DNA from 2 places in the Paenibacillus sp. KS1 genome. Region 2 is predicted to be linked to the other one. Evidence: riboswitches for the same ligand, from Rfam matches in the RefSeq annotation. Region 2 holds a riboswitch; the other holds the start of a gene.
The links. Region 2 has a riboswitch for glycine ahead of gcvH (glycine cleavage system protein GcvH). Riboswitches for the same ligand answer to the same signal wherever they lie in the genome.
Positions count from the first base shown of each region.

Region 1: it holds a riboswitch for glycine, as region 2 does, so the genes downstream of both, BBG47_RS16270 (alanine/glycine:cation symporter family protein) here and gcvH (glycine cleavage system protein GcvH) in region 2, are expected to answer to the same signal.

Region 1 covers NZ_MAIS01000046.1:24,517-32,589, reverse strand. The annotation lists gene BBG47_RS16280 (aldo/keto reductase) at 137-1,114, shown strand; gene BBG47_RS16275 (pyridoxal phosphate-dependent decarboxylase family protein) at 1,375-2,832, shown strand; glycine riboswitch at 3,028-3,134, shown strand; partial or broken gene BBG47_RS16270 (alanine/glycine:cation symporter family protein) at 3,277-4,622, shown strand; gene BBG47_RS16265 (sigma-70 family RNA polymerase sigma factor) at 4,784-5,317, shown strand; gene BBG47_RS16260 (DUF4179 domain-containing protein) at 5,314-6,429, shown strand; gene BBG47_RS16255 (alpha/beta hydrolase) at 6,524-7,441, shown strand; gene BBG47_RS16250 (ClbS/DfsB family four-helix bundle protein) at 7,644-8,073, opposite strand, start outside.
Region 2 covers NZ_MAIS01000015.1:38,016-46,088, forward strand. The annotation lists gene BBG47_RS07400 (VOC family protein) at 1-278, shown strand, start outside; gene BBG47_RS07405 (DUF5316 family protein) at 430-732, shown strand; gene BBG47_RS07410 (GNAT family N-acetyltransferase) at 854-1,447, opposite strand; gene murI (glutamate racemase) at 1,407-2,240, opposite strand; gene gcvH (glycine cleavage system protein GcvH) at 2,418-2,810, opposite strand; glycine riboswitch at 3,004-3,112, opposite strand; glycine riboswitch at 3,276-3,370, shown strand; glycine riboswitch at 3,374-3,497, shown strand; gene gcvT (glycine cleavage system aminomethyltransferase GcvT) at 3,599-4,726, shown strand; gene gcvPA (aminomethyl-transferring glycine dehydrogenase subunit GcvPA) at 4,723-6,078, shown strand; gene gcvPB (aminomethyl-transferring glycine dehydrogenase subunit GcvPB) at 6,075-7,532, shown strand; gene BBG47_RS07440 (PASTA domain-containing protein) at 7,669-8,073, opposite strand, start outside.

The DNA.
Region 1 (8,073 bases), on a different contig from region 2:
CCTGCATGAGTTTTTTTTTTTTTTTTGTGCGCGGAAGTGGAATCATAAGGCAGACACATATTTGATCGGATTCAGATCAAGGGGATAGCTTGTGATATAATTACTGCTAAATAAGGAAAGCAAGGAGTTGATCGTCATGCAATATCGTCGTCTTGGCAATAGTGGATTGAAGGTGTCAGTGCTTGGATTAGGAACAAATGCTTTCGGCAAGCGGGCTGACAAGCTGGCTTCGACTCGAATTATTCATCAAGCGCTGGACTATGGCATTAACTTTATTGATACGGCTAATATTTATGCTGGTTCAGAATCAGAACGCATCATCGGTGAGGCGCTGATAGGCAATCGACACAATGTCGTGCTGACAACGAAGGCAGGATTAATTCGAGGACAGGGGCCGAACGAGCGCGGGTCATCTCGCTTTCATTTGCAGCAGGAATTAGACAATAGCTTGAAGCGGCTAAATACCGATTATATTGACCTGTATCAAATACATACATTTGATCCGCATACTCCACTTGAGGAGACGCTGCGGACGCTTGATGATATGATACGTTCAGGCAAGGTGCGGTATATCGGAGCGTCTAACTACGCTGCTTGGGAGCTGATGAAGGCGATTGGCATCAGTGAACGGCTTGGTCTGAATCGTTATGTGTCCATGCAAACCAGCTATTCACTGGCTGATCGAACGCCAGAACTGGAACTGGTTCCGCTATGTCAGGATCAAGGGGTGGGAATCATTCCATATTATCCGCTTGCAGGAGGAATTCTGACAGGAAAATATCGAGTAGAAGATCAGAAGCCAGCTGGGTCACGAGCAGATACGGATCCGAATTTCTACAAGTTCTTCAATGAAGAACGGTTTGCGTTAAGTGAACAGGTGAGCGAATTGGCAGCGGACATCGGCTGCAGCCCAAGCTCGTTGTCATTAGCTTGGCTTATGCACCAGCCTTGTGTATCGACAGTCATTGTAGGAGCGACGAAGGTGGAGCAGTTAGAGGACAATATAACGAGTGTCAATGTCGAACTTAATGAAGAACAGTTGAACCGATTGGATGAAATAAGCCGTCGATATCGGTATGGTGAACCTTTTGCTGTATACCGATTGCCTGAGTAAATGAGAAAGTAAGGAAGCAATAGACACCGCCTCTAGGTAATAGGGGCGGTTTTTTTGAGTTGAGATTTCGAAATCTTGCGCTCATATTCGAAAAACGATGTAAATGGAAGGACGGTAAGTATAATAGAGTGATAAATGGTCTGTCCTCATAGCGAGCTGATAAACTGTACCTGTTCAATTGTCGTCTTGGTCGGTAAGCTATTATTCAATTGGAACATCTTTCTTGAATTGAACAGTGGAAGGGAGTTGCTGGATTCCGTATGCTTAGACAGAATCCGATCTTGGATCTATCAACTGAGGAACAGTATATGCTAGGCTCATATACGTTAGAGAAGATCAGTCAGTATCTATCATACACCGACGAGGTAGCAGTTGCCCCTGAATTAATCCCATCAGAGATTGTGCAGTATGCGGAGCAAATTGACTTTGCTGCTCCTGTCAAGCCTCAAACTGCGGTTCAGCATGTTATAGAAGGACTGCGTCGATATCAAGTGCACACAGCACATCCAGGATATTATGGCTTATACAATCCCCGCCCGAACTTTATGGGGATTATGGCAGACACGATAACAGCGGCGTTTAACCCCCAGCTTGCTGCATGGAGTCATGCGCCGCTTGCCGTAGAAATTGAGAATTATGTACTGCGTGAGCTCGCCACTCAATTTGGTTACTCGCGTGATGTTGCTGATGGAACCTTCACGACTGGGGGAGCGGAAGCCAATTTGACTGCAGTCTTAACGGCTCTATCTTATCATTTTCCAAAGTATGCAACAGACGGATTAGCAGCTCGGGAGAAGCCACCCATTCTGTATGCTTCTGAAGAGAGTCATCATTCATTGGTGAAAGCGGCTCGTTCCTGCGGGCTTGGAACGAATTCAATTCGCTCCATTCGTACGAACGATTCCTTGCAAATGGATATTGGAGCGTTATTAGAACAAATACGTATAGACCGCGCGCAGGGTTTTGCCCCATTTCTTATTATTGCTACAGCGGGAACGACGGGAGCCGGTGCAATTGATCCGTTAATGGAAATCGCGGCAGTAGCGGAGCATGAACAGATGTGGCTTCATGTGGATGCTGCTTATGGCGGCGCAATCGTATTGGATTCCGAGCTGTCCTTCCATATGGATGGTATCCAGCAAGCAGATTCAATCGCGTTTGATGCTCATAAGTGGCTGTCCGTTCCGATGGGGGCGGGCATGTACTTCACACGGCATTCACGTATATTGAATGAAACCTTCCGTATAACGGCAGATTATATGCCGAAGGAGGGTGAGGAGCTGCCCACGATTGATCCATATACGCATTCCATTCAATGGTCACGGAGATTTATAGGATTGAAGCTGTATTTATCCCTGGCTACAGCGGGTTGGGAAGGATATCGGGCTGTCTTGCGACATCAAGTTGAAATGGGCAAGCTATTCCGAGAAGAATTAATGCGATCTGGCTGGACAGTTGCCAATGATACCGTGCTGCCTGTCATTTGCTTTCTTGATCAAGAAGCATGGACACGAAACGACCAGGACTTCGCTCTATTTGTGAATCAACACGTATTGAGCACAGGGAAAGTGTGGCTATCCGTATTTACCATTCATGGTGTACCAACGCTGCGTGCATGCTTTACCAATTACGATACGAATGTGCAGAATGTGAGTGAACTCATTCATTTATTAAATGAGGCCAGATCCCTATATTACAGTCACCAAGCACATGTGTGATAGATGGTATGGGATAAATTACAATGCAATGGATCATTGCACAATGATAGTGTGTCTACTATAATGTTACCTACAACTTTATAACTGGATGAAGTTTGCGGGAGATAGACGAATCGTCTAGCCGAAGGGGTAAGCTCTCAGGCGCTTAGACATATCGAACCTTGAGCTCGAATACGTATAAGCAGGACCGTAAATGGACAGGACTCTGGAGAGACTCCATGATTGGGGCACCGAAGGGGCAAGACGAATTTGATTCTCGTGGATTCGTTAAAACTCTCAGGTAAAAGGACAGGGATGCAGAAGCGTAGAAAAATCGTAAGTCATTGGTATGATGATCTTATTTAGGTATGTCACTTACGTCAGGTTATTTATTCTGCACACATGTCCCCAGGGTCAAATCATTCGATTTGACTCTTTTTATTATTCACAAAGAGGGGAACTGATTTGACAATGATGGAACAATGGTTAGACAAATTGAACAACATGGTATGGGGAGCACCGCTTCTTATTTTATTAGTAGGAACGGGAATTTTATTAACGATCCGCTTGGGAGCGCTACAGTTGTTCCGCCTGCCGCTCGCCTTGAAGTTAATATTCAAGTCGAAGAACGAGGGAGAAGGGGATGTATCCAGTTTCGGGGCATTGGCTACTGCGCTGGCGGCGACAATTGGAACTGGTAATATCGTGGGGGTTGCTCTGCAATTAAGGTGGGTGGACCCGGTGCATTATTCTGGATGTGGGTTGCTGCATTCTTCGGAATGGCCACCAAATATGCGGAAGGATTGCTTGCTGTCAAGTATCGCAACATTGATGACAATGGACAAGTGCTAGGCGGTCCTATGTATTATATTGAGAAGGGACTTGGCATGAAATTCAAGCCGCTTGCTGTATTCTTTGCGATTAGCGGAGTACTGGTTGCCTTGCTTGGAATTGGTACATTTCCGCAAATTAATGCGATCGTCACTTCTACAGAAGCAAGCCTTGGTGTACCTGCAGTAGTCACTGCGGCAATCGTGACTATCGTGACCGCGCTTGTTACAATTGGCGGGATTCAGAGTATATCGCATGTGACGACGACAATTGTTCCTGTCATGGCTATTATCTATTTTATCGCGAGCTTTGTTGTGCTTATTGCATTTGCGGATCAGATACCGCACGCACTGTCGTTAATTTTCCAAGGCGCGTTTAATGCAACAGCAGCAGGTGGCGGCTTCTTGGGAGCAACGGTTATGATGGCGATCCGCAACGGGATTGCAAGAGGTGTATTCTCCAATGAATCAGGTCTCGGAAGCGCACCGATTGCGGCCGCGGCTGCGAAGGTGAAATGGCCGGCTGAGCAAGGACTCATATCAATGACCGGAACATTCATCGATACGATCATCGTCTGCTCGCTTACAGGATTAACATTGATTGTAACGGGTGTATGGAATGGCCCAATGGAAGGAGCGGCCATGACACAGGCAGCATTTGATGCTGCGCTGCCATACGGTTCCCTCATTCTTATGTTTTGCTTGATTTTATTTGCATTCACGACGATTCTTGGCTGGAACTATTACGGCGAACGGTGCATGGTTTATTTATTCGGTGTCAAATCGATTCTGCCGTACCGCCTTATGTTCATTGCGATCATTGGCTTTGGGGCATTTATCAAGCTGGATATGATATGGAAGCTTGCTGATATTGTAAATGGATTAATGGCGCTGCCGAACTTAGTTGCACTGCTCGGTTTGTCTGGAGTCGTCGTGTCTGAGACGCGTCTATATTGGAAGCATAGGGAATCCGAAAAATAAATAGAAGCAGGAAGCGATTCCTGTTCTTAAGTAAACTGCCAAATGCATGAAAGTGAACATTTGGCAGTTTTTTTGCGTTTAATGAAACCTTTTGCCTATCTTATGCATCTAATTGACAGTTTGATTCGCGTGTATGGGGTAAAGAAGGGAGTAGAAACGGCTTGCATAGCGATATAGAGACAGAAGTGAGATTGGCTAAGGAAGGTAATAAAGAAGCATTTATTCGACTCATCAAGCAGCATGAAGCCCAAATGTTCAACATGGCCAGGTCGATCGTCAGAAGGGACGAGGATTGTGCAGATGCGATGCAGGAGACTGTGCTCAAGGCTTATCGCGCACTGACAAACCTAAATCATCATGCCTATTTTAAGACTTGGCTCTTTCGGATATTGATCAATGAATGCAATATGATATTGCGGAAGCAGGCTCGCATCATCATGCTGGCTGAACTCCCAGAAGTTGGTGTTGCCACGGCTGAATACAGTGATCATCTTGATTTGCGTCAGGCGATCTATCGGCTTGAGGAAGTATCTCGCAATATTGTTATTTTGTTTTATTTTCAGGATTTGCCTATGCATCAGATCGCCGAGATGATGGATATGTCCGTGGGCGCGGTGAAGACACGGCTGCATCGGGCACGTCACACGCTCGCAGAATGGCTGGATGATACTGAAGAAAGGAAGATGAACGGATGAAAGACATACAACTGCCTATCGATCAGCGACTGGAACAGCTTAGGGAACCATATATTAGCGAGCTGCCAGAATCCGTTCGCAACCGAATGGATCGGACATACCAGATCATCGACGAGATGCTTCCTGGACGGAAGAGAAGAAGTCGGAAGAACCGCTGGCTGCGCAGAGTGTTGATTTCAACAGCGGGTGTAGCGAGCCTCGGGATGGTCATGATCTTCTCGGGTCTTGCCTCTCCAGCGATCGCACAGACGTTAAAGCAGATTCCGTTCATGGATAGCGTATTCAAACTGGTGGGGGATCTTGGCTTGCAAACCGCTGGAGAAAAGGGGATGGTCACCTCAGTCAATCAGCGCGTAACCCATAAGGGAGTGACGCTCACGATTTCTGAGATGATGTATGATGGCAGCAGGCTATCTCTAGTGCTCAGTAGAGAAGATTCGAAAGCGGCGAAGGTTTCTTTTTTTCAGTTATGGAACAAGCAGCGCATGCTAAGCAAGCGAGCCAATAATATCGATTTTTATATGGGAGACAAGCAAATAAATACCGGGATGGGGCTCCAGCCGGGTGGGGAGCATGCTCCGCAATCGATAATCGTTACCGCTTTAGATTCTGCTGATCTTGAGCTTCCAGACTCGTTCGAAATGAAGATGGTCGTGTATTTGGCTGATGTGGATGAGAATTACGAGTTTCTCTTCCCGATCAAGAAGGATACGGAGCGAACGATTATCCTGAAGACATCAGAGACCAAATCACATGATTCGATAAATATGTCGATCGATCGAGTCGAAATTACCCCCATCACAACCCGCTTGCTCGTCGGTGTCCACGGGGCAAGCGGAGAAGAAGATTATCGTAAAATGCTGGATGCAATACCGGATAGCTATAAAGTTGATGGGTTCCTCAATCTGGAGTTCGATATCGAGGATGAGCAGGGAAATGAACAGAATGCAATTGCTGGGAATGGTTCAGGAGAAGGAACAGGAATGGTGTTCTCAACCTCTTACGAGCCGTTCAAGGTGAAGCCTAGCTTAATCGTCATTAAGCCGTTTGTTAGAAAAGGCCCGGATAAGAATTATATTCCACAACTGGAGTTCAAGCTGCCCGTTCGATGAAAGGATTGCATTCCTCGATCATTCGCGTGTAACATGAATATTGATGGAATTATGCTATTACATCATGTATTTCAGTCGGAGGAGAGTTCACATCATGGAGCGCTTGAATGATTTGGAACCAGGCATTCGAAGCATCGTTAAGGAATTTATTGAATCAGGACGTCCTTCTGCGAGACAGCAGAGCTATCAGGAGCGCCGTCAAGGTTATGTACAATCGGTTGTGTTGGCAGGAGAAGCGGAGCCTATATGGGAAATCACTGATCATACGATCGATTCCATCCCTTTACGCATTTACCGACCGTCGTATGCGTCTAATCTTCCTGTTATGATCTATTATCATGGCGGATGCTTTATAAGCGGGGATTTCACAACGCATGACCGCCAGTTAAGAGCATTAGCTAACAAGGGGAACTCGATCGTGGTAGCGGTAGATTACCGCTTGGCACCAGAGCATGCCTATCCAGCCGCTCATGATGATGCCTATAAGGCTGCACAAATTGTGCGTGAGCATGCCGTATCTTGGGGAGGAAATCCGAATGATATTACACTGGCAGGTGATAGTGCGGGCGGACATATTGCGCTAGTAACGTCCTTGCGGCTCAAGGTGCAGAAGGAATGGATGCCAACAAGACAAATCTTGATATATCCGATGTTGGACGCTAGTGGTTCAAGCGAGAGTTATCAACGGTACGGAGATGATTACGTGATCACTCGCGACGCACTGCTCAGCGGTTTTGAAGCTTATTTCGAAGACATTCCGGCAGAACATCCAGAGGCAAGTCCTATTCAGCGCGGCGACTTGGAAGGATTGCCATACACACATATTCTTCTTGCCGAATTCGATCCTCTTGCAGACGAGGGAGAAATGTTGTATCGGCGGCTGCTTGATGCAGGAGTTGGTGCAGAGTGCAGGAAGTACTTCGGTGTCAATCACGGATTTTTCCAACTCGCGGGCATAAGCGGCGCTGCACGGACGGCCATTCAGGACGTTGCCTCTATTATGACGAGGTAACAATAGATACAATCATTTGCTTGAACTAGATATAGAAAAGCTGAAATAGATATAGATATAAATATAGATATATAGTTATAGATATAGATAAAAAGAAGAGATAAAAAGGTGAATAGATAAATTCCTAGTTGAATCAGCGGCAGACGGTTCATATCTGGTTACGATCGTACTGATCTGCCGCTGCACAACTAGGTGAGCAGTGTTAAGGCATACTCAGAAAACCTTTCTTCCATTTTCTGATTTTCGTACGGAATGATGTAAATGGAGCAACCGAATTAATATGTATCCATCGAGCCATCGGCCAATTCTGCTTGTCCCCTGTCCAATTGCGAACCCCTTGTATGAATAATGCCTCATCGCTATAGCTATCAATCCAATTCACCCACAGCTGTACGGCATCCTTGAGTTGATTGCGCAATTCAGTTAATGAGTAAGATGAATAATGCTCGTAGAAAGATAGATATAATTCACCGAGTTGATTCCACTTATAGTCTAGAGAAGGCATATTTACGATTTCGCCTTCCTGTTCCTGCTTGTCCCACCCCATAACGAGATGCAGCCAGCCTAATTGATAGGCGATGATCTCGGCTGGAGTTCGATCTACCCCAGTGATCCGCACATCCCTTGCACTG
Region 2 (8,073 bases):
GTGTCTGGCCTAGTTCATATACATTGATAGGAGTCGAAATTCAAACAACGAATATTGAAGAGCATCTAACTGTGTATTCCAGTGCCTATCAGCTGCAAGCATCCATTGCAACAGATTCCGGCAGCCTGGATCGGATATTCTTGCTTGATCGTGGTTGGTTATCACTTCGTCATACCGATACAAATGAAACATCAGGATTTAACGCCGTTGTTTTGAAGAAGGATAGCGATACATTCCGTATTCTGTGTACATCTCAGGGTGTACAAGTAACTTCGTAAGGATGCTGGCTTCATAAGTCTCCTTGTTCGCCATCATAAATTCATTACTCGTTTTTTTTGATTGATTTTATTCGAATTTAATTTGATCTAACTTTCACATAGATTGAATTTGGTGTATGATGGGTAATAGTGGAATTCGAGGAGGTATGATATGATCTTACGACGTCTTGCAATTGGGCTCGTTTTCATTGTACTTTCAGTATTGTATGTGTACATTTGGCAAAATGGAGATCTCCACTCCTTATTCAACATCAATTGCTATTTAGGTTTAGGGTTGTGGGTAGTCGGTTCCCTTTTCTCGGGTCTATTCAAGGATGATACGAAGCTTAAATTTAATATGGGCCATATTCCAGAAGAAGACCAACGAAGAAATATTAAATTTAGCGGTACGATGTTTTTAATTGGGCTGCCGTGTATTGTAACATCCATCATTATCTTTACTTTTGTCCTATAAGCGAGCGGCTTAATCATCATATAAGAAAGAGAGGATGTTAGCCCCATCTACTTGGTGGGCACATCCTCTCTTTGTATTATTGATACATAACTGTGAATTGAACGATTGAATAGCGGTATAACTACACATACACCTGGTGCAAATATTGCTCGAGCCTCTCCTTCACCTGTGGCCATTCCTCATCAACTATGCTGTACACATTCGAGTCGCGAATATACCCGTCCTCCATCACCCGATGTCGGCGCAATTTCCCTTCGTATACGGCTCCTAACCGCTGAATGGCGCGATTCGAGCGCTCATTGCGCACATCTGCCGTCAGCTGAACACGAATCGTATGCAGCTGTTCAAAGCAATATTGCAGCAGCAAATACTTGCACTCTGTATTGATGCGAGTACGCCATACAGAAGGATGATACCATGTGCCGCCAATCTCGGCATATCGATGCAAGGCAGACATATTCATTATTCTCGTTGCGCCAATAATTCGCTCTGTAAGCTGATCAATGACAACGAATGGATACTCAGTCCCCTTCTCGCGGTTCAGAACAGCATCATGAATCACTCGTTCTGCATCCGTAAGACTGCGGATGGTGCGCGGCAAGTAGTGCCAAATATCAGGATGAGATGCTGCTTCATATAAATCTTCCTTATGTTCAGGAAGCATCGGGATCAGCTTAGCACTGCTCCCCGTCAGCTCGAACAATTGATTGTTCATTCGTATCCATTCCCCCGATGGTCTGATAGGTATAGAGTGCAGTCTGTAACTTGTCTATGTATTGCTGCTCATGACTTGAACACATAAATTGAATTGAAGGGCGAACTGACGTATCCGATGACTGCTTAAGCTGGTTTTCCTGCATTACTTGTGCTAGACGCTGCACGGTGCCATGGCTGCCGTCTATAAGCTGGATATGAGCAGGGATGATGTCTCTCAATATGTGCTTGTAATAGGGATAATGTGTACATCCTAACACAATTGTTCCATACTGATTCAAATCCAATCCAGCAAGCTTATGCACGAAGTAGTCTCCTATCACTCCCTTATCAAAGTTTAACTGCTCGCAATATTCTACCAATTCCGGCAAGGGAATCGAATCCACAATATGTTCCTCGTCAATTCGACTGATTAATGTATGGTATTTGTTCTGACTTAAGGTTAAAGCTGTCGCGAATACAAGCACACGCTTGCCATTGTCGCGGTTCATTTCCACGGCAGGCTTGACTGCTGGCTCCATCCCGATGATCGGAATGTCGTACTTCCGTCTTAGTTCAGACGCTGCGATGCTTGTCGCTGTATTGCACGCAATAACAAGCGCCTTAACATTGTGCTGCATGATGTCTTCCACAGCTGAATCTACATGGCGCATTACTTCGGATTGAGATTTCGTCCCATAAGGGACATGCAGCGTATCTGCATAAAATAAATATTGTTCATGCGGCATATGCTTCATAGCCTCAGCCAACACGGTTATTCCACCGATTCCAGAATCAAAAAAAGCGATTGTCATTCCATTCACCTAGCATTCTTATTAGCATTGCAACATCTAGTTGTCGATGCTTATATTGTACTCCTTTTCGGCGGTGAATCCTATCGAAATTTGTCAGAAAGCAAATGAAAAAACCTGCTGCACCAGCATGATACCGGTACAGCAGGTTCTTAGATTCTCAACCTATTGTTCCTTCAACTATTCATCTATCAGCTTCGTGTACTGCTCTGCATTCAGCAAGTGCTTCACAGCTTCCTCAACGCTGCCTTCTACTTCAACTTCTGCAATCCATCCATCTTCGTAGGGGCTGCTGTTCACAAGCTCTGGCGACGCTTCCAATCCATCATTGACCTTCGTAATTGTTCCGGATACCGGACAGTACAACTCAGATACGGTCTTCACCGATTCAATTGATCCCATGCTGTCCCCTGCGGACAAGCTGGTTCCTACTGGCGGAAATTCGATGAATACGATGTCTCCCAGCTGGGATTGTGCATGATCTGTAATGCCAACCCGTACCGTATTGCCTTCTATGGCAACTACCCATTCATGCTCTTCACTATACAACAATCCATTCTTCACTTCACTCATGTCAACGCCCCATTTCATTCATAATGTCATTCATCAGGCCGTCTATCCAATCGAGATCGTAAAAATGGACAGGAAGCGGCCTTGTCGCCTTGTTCTCTGTCCTCGGTACCTGAGAGTTCCCGTTCCTCCACAGCCACAACTGCGGTTGAACTTACCCCTTTGGCGGCATAGAAAATGCACTCTCCAGAGCTGCGTCAGAATGGCGGTTATGGAACCTGAGAGATTCATTGCCAATCGGCGGCTGGCAACTTGCTCCTTCGGTGTTGACAATCGCAATTGTCAAACTCTCCCGACCTTCCTCGTTCGCGAATTACGATTAAACTGGGTAATTATAACACCATTAGATTATTGCAAGATATGCATGATTGTCAATATGACAAGCTATGAAATCAGTTGTGAAGAAAATATCAATTGACAAAGTGTGGAAAGCTCAACTAATGTAGAGATGACAGCTGAAAATGGCGAATGATGGTAAAGGGAGAGACTGCTGAGACATAGCAGCGCCGAAGGAGTAAGCCTGAATGGGTGAATCTCTCAGGCAAAAGGACTTTTACCGGACGCACCTCTGGAGAGCACTGCTATTCATGAAAACGAATACAGTCACCCAAGGGGAAAGTCGATGGTAGACACGGAAACAAACAATTTGTTTGCGACAATCGGCGACACTCTCAGGTACAAAGGACAGAGCGAGAGAATGAGAGGATGCGATGCATCCACTTTTCTTTCGGCTGTCCTTTTTATGTTCGTATACCGATAATTAGTCCAAATACGCGTATCGAGGTGAATTCATGAGTCAATTGAAGAGAACGCCAATATTTGATCAATACTCTGCTTATCCGGGTGCACGCTGCATTGACTTCGGCGGCTGGGAGCTCCCTGTTCAATTTATCGGCATTCAGCGAGAGCATGAAGCAGTTCGTACACATGCAGGTCTATTCGATGTCTCCCATATGGGTGAATTTATCGTAAGCGGCCCTGCCTCCCTGACATTTCTTCAACAGATGACAACAAATGATGTATCGCGGCTCGAGGATGGCAAAGCACAATATACGCTGATGTGCTACCCTGATGGAGGAGTTGTCGATGATATTCTCATTTATCAGATGAAGAGCGACCGTTACATGCTCGTTGTTAATGCCTCCAACATCGATAAAGACTACGCATGGCTGCAGAAACACCTGATTCATGGCGTTACCTTGACCAATGTATCGAATCGCACAGCATTGCTTGCCCTTCAAGGGCCGAATGCCCAAGCTATTCTTGCTGCGGTAACTGAAGCACCTATTGATTCGCTCGCACCATTCCATTTCCTATCAGATGCACAAGTCTGCGGCGTATCAACATTGCTGTCTCGCTCAGGCTATACCGGTGAAGATGGCTTCGAACTCTACTTGTCCGTAGAGGATGCAGCACACGTATGGAATGAACTGATTCGCGCGGGCGAACCGTTCGGCTTGCTCCCAGCAGGGCTTGGTGCTAGAGACACCTTGCGCTTCGAGGCACGTCTCCCCCTCTATGGACAAGAAATTACAGCCGATATCTCGCCGCTTGAGGCAGGACTAGCACGATTCGTCAAGCTGGATAAGGGCGACTTCATCGGCCGTGTAGCATTAACGAAGCAGAAGACCGATGGACCGGCACGAAAGCTGGTTGGCATTGAGATGATCGACAAAGGCATTCCTCGCTCCCATTATCCAGTGCTTGCAGATGGGCGCGTGATCGGAGAAGTTACAACAGGAACACAGTCGCCGACATTAAAGCGCAATCTAGGGCTGGCCTTGATTGAATCCGCATTCTCTGAATTGGATACAGAAATTCTTGTCGAAATTCGCGGCAAGCAGTTGAAAGCCCGCGTCGTCTCGACTCCATTTTATAAACGAATCCCGACCCCTGCCAAAGGAGCGAATCCATCATGAAGCATCGTTACATTCCAGTGACGGAACAAGATCAGGCTGACATGCTGCAGCAGATCGGCATCTCTTCCATTGACGAGCTATTCCGCGATATCCCAGCCTCCATTCGTTACAATGGAGTACTGCCAATGTCTGAACCATTAGATGAAGCAGCCATGATGAAGCATATGAAGGAATTGGCCTCCCGCAATGCTAACAGTGAGAGCCATACCAGCTTCCTTGGTGCTGGAATATACGATCATCATATCCCTGTAGTCATTCAGCATCTAGTCTCTAGATCAGAGTTCTATACAGCCTATACACCCTATCAACCTGAAATCAGTCAGGGTGAATTGCAAGCAATCTTTGAATTTCAATCCTATATATGCGAGTTGACTGGTATGGCTGTTGCCAATGCCAGCATGTATGATGGCGCTACTGCACTTGCAGAAGCTGGAGCACTGGCGGTTGGCGCAACGAAGCGCAAGCAGCTTGTCATCTCGAGCACTGTCCATCCAGAAGCGAGACAGATTGTTCGCACAATGGCTCGAGGACTTAATGTTGAAGTAGTCGAGATTGGATATCAAGACGGCGTGACTGACCTTGCTCAGCTGGAGCGTGCTGTCACGGACGAGACTGCTGCCGTACTGATTCAGTCCCCGAACTTCTTCGGATGCATTGAAGATGTGCGCGCCATTGAACCGATTGCACATGCAAATAAAGGCCTGCTCATCATGAGTACGAATCCACTGAGTCTTGCTATGTTGGAGAGCCCTGGCAAACTAGGTGTCGACGTATGTGTTGGAGATGCCCAGCCGCTTGGCATTGCAGCATCTTACGGCGGTCCTACATGCGGTTTCTTTGCCGTTGCAGAGCCCTATATGCGCCGCATCCCAGGCAGAATTGTCGGCTTGACCAAGGATCTGGATGGCAAGCGTGGATTTGTTCTTACACTCCAAGCGAGAGAACAGCATATTCGTCGCGAGAAGGCGACATCCAACATCTGCTCGAACCAAGCACTTCTTGCTCTTGCTGCTTCCGTCTATATGTCCGTCATGGGCAAGATGGGAATGCAAGAGGTATCGAAGCTCAATATACAGAAGTCTCATTATGCAGCTGCTTACATCAACAACAAGCCCAATCTTGGATTAGCGTTCCAAGCGCCTTATTTCAATGAATTCGTACTTCGTCTCCCGCAAGATACTGACATGGATCGATTGCAGTCTCTGCTCCTGGACAACGGATTCATTGGCGGCTTGGATCTTGGCCGCTTCTATCCTGAACTGGAAGGACATATGCTCATTGCGGTCACGGAGAAAAAATCCAAATCAGACATCGAACAATTTATTGACCTGCTGGAGGTGAGCTGCGTATGAAACCGGAACAAGCACTAATATTTGAATTGAGTCATCCTGGGCGTATTGCCTATTCCTTACCTGAATGTGATGTTCCAGAAATCGAGATTCAAGAGCTTATCCCAACTTCGATGCTGCGCAGTCAAGAGGCCGAGCTGCCTGAAGTGTATGAGGTTGATGTGATTCGACATTATACCGCCTTATCACGCCGCAACTTCGGCGTAGATAATGGTTTCTACCCACTCGGCTCTTGTACGATGAAATATAATCCGAAAATTAACGAGGATGCAGCAAGGCTGACAGGTCTCGCAGCAATCCATCCTTATCAACCTACAAGCACGGTGCAAGGGGCTCTAGAGCTGCTGTACACGCTGCAAGAGGATCTCGCTACCTTAACTGGTATGGATAAGGTCACGCTTCAGCCTGCGGCAGGCGCGCATGGAGAATGGACGGGGTTGATGATGATCCGTGCTTACCATGAGAGCCGCGGCGAGCAGCGGACGAAAGTAATCGTTCCTGATTCCTCTCATGGTACGAACCCCGCTAGTGCAACTGTAGCTGGCTTAGATACGATTACAATACCGTCTAACGAACAAGGATTCGTTGATCTGGAAGCACTCAGAGCCGCTGTTGGATCTGATACGGCAGCATTGATGCTCACGAACCCGAGCACGCTCGGATTGTTCGAAGAGCATATTGTCGAGATCGCGAGCATTGTTCATGAAGCTGGCGGATTGCTCTATTATGATGGCGCTAACTCCAATGCCATTATGGGTATTACGCGTCCTGGGGATATGGGCTTTGATGTTGTCCATTTGAATTTGCACAAGACGATGAGCACGCCTCATGGCGGCGGTGGCCCTGGTGCTGGCCCTGTTGGCGTGAAGAGCAAGCTGATTCCATTCCTCCCTTCCCCTACGGTGATGAAGCTTGAGGATGGTTCATATGAATTCGATCAAGGCTCTCCGCTGTCCATTGGACGAGTCAAGGCCTATAACGGTAACTTCGGTATCCTCTTGCGCGCCTATGTATATATTCGCACTTACGGTCCAGAAGGGCTGCGCCGTGTATCTGAATGCGCGGTACTGAATGCCAACTACATGATGCACCGTCTGGCGCCTTATTACGATATTCCATATCCAGGCGTGTGCAAGCATGAGTTTGTGATGTCAGGCAAAGGGTTGAAGCAGTACGGTGTGCGGACGCTGGATGTTGCCAAACGCCTTCTTGACTTCGGCTTCCATCCGCCAACCATCTACTTCCCGCTCAATGTCGAGGAATGTATGATGATCGAGCCTACGGAAACAGAGAGCAAGCAGACGCTGGATCGCTTCATCGATGTAATGATCCAGATCGCACAGGAAGCGAAGGAACAACCTGAACTGCTGCTGAATGCACCGCATTATACGGATGTGAAGCGATTGGATGAAACCCAAGCCGCACGGAAGCCTGTATTGAACTGTGCTTGTAATTAATTAGTAATAAGCAGCAACATGCAAAATGCCCCGAGCGCCTACCGACAATTCGGTTACGGCACTCGGGGCATTTCATTATTGGACGAAATGTAACTTACCTTCAGTCCTTCAGTATTACAACTTTAGATTGCTTTAATTATTTCTTCGCTCGGCTAACATAGAATTTAATCTTGTCACCCTTCTTCGCAGCTCCACCAGCAGGAACCTCTTGCTTAAATACTTTCCCTGCTTCCTGTTCATCCGAGTTCTCGAGAACATACTCATATTTTAAGCCGCTTGCAAGAACCTGCTTCTCCGCTTCTTCCTTCGACAAGCCCACTAAGTTAGGAACAGCAATCTCAACAGAATTCGGCGGTTCCGTCGTTGTATTCGTGTTCGGATCCGGCTGCTGGCCATCAGGCTGCTGACCGTCTGGTGGCGTTGTCGTGTCTGGCGTTGTCCCTGTCTGACCATCATGAGCACCGTTATTCGTCGTACCAGAATCCGTTGTATGATCGTCAGGTTTCTTTTCTGGCGTTGTAGGCGGGGTTACACTCGTATT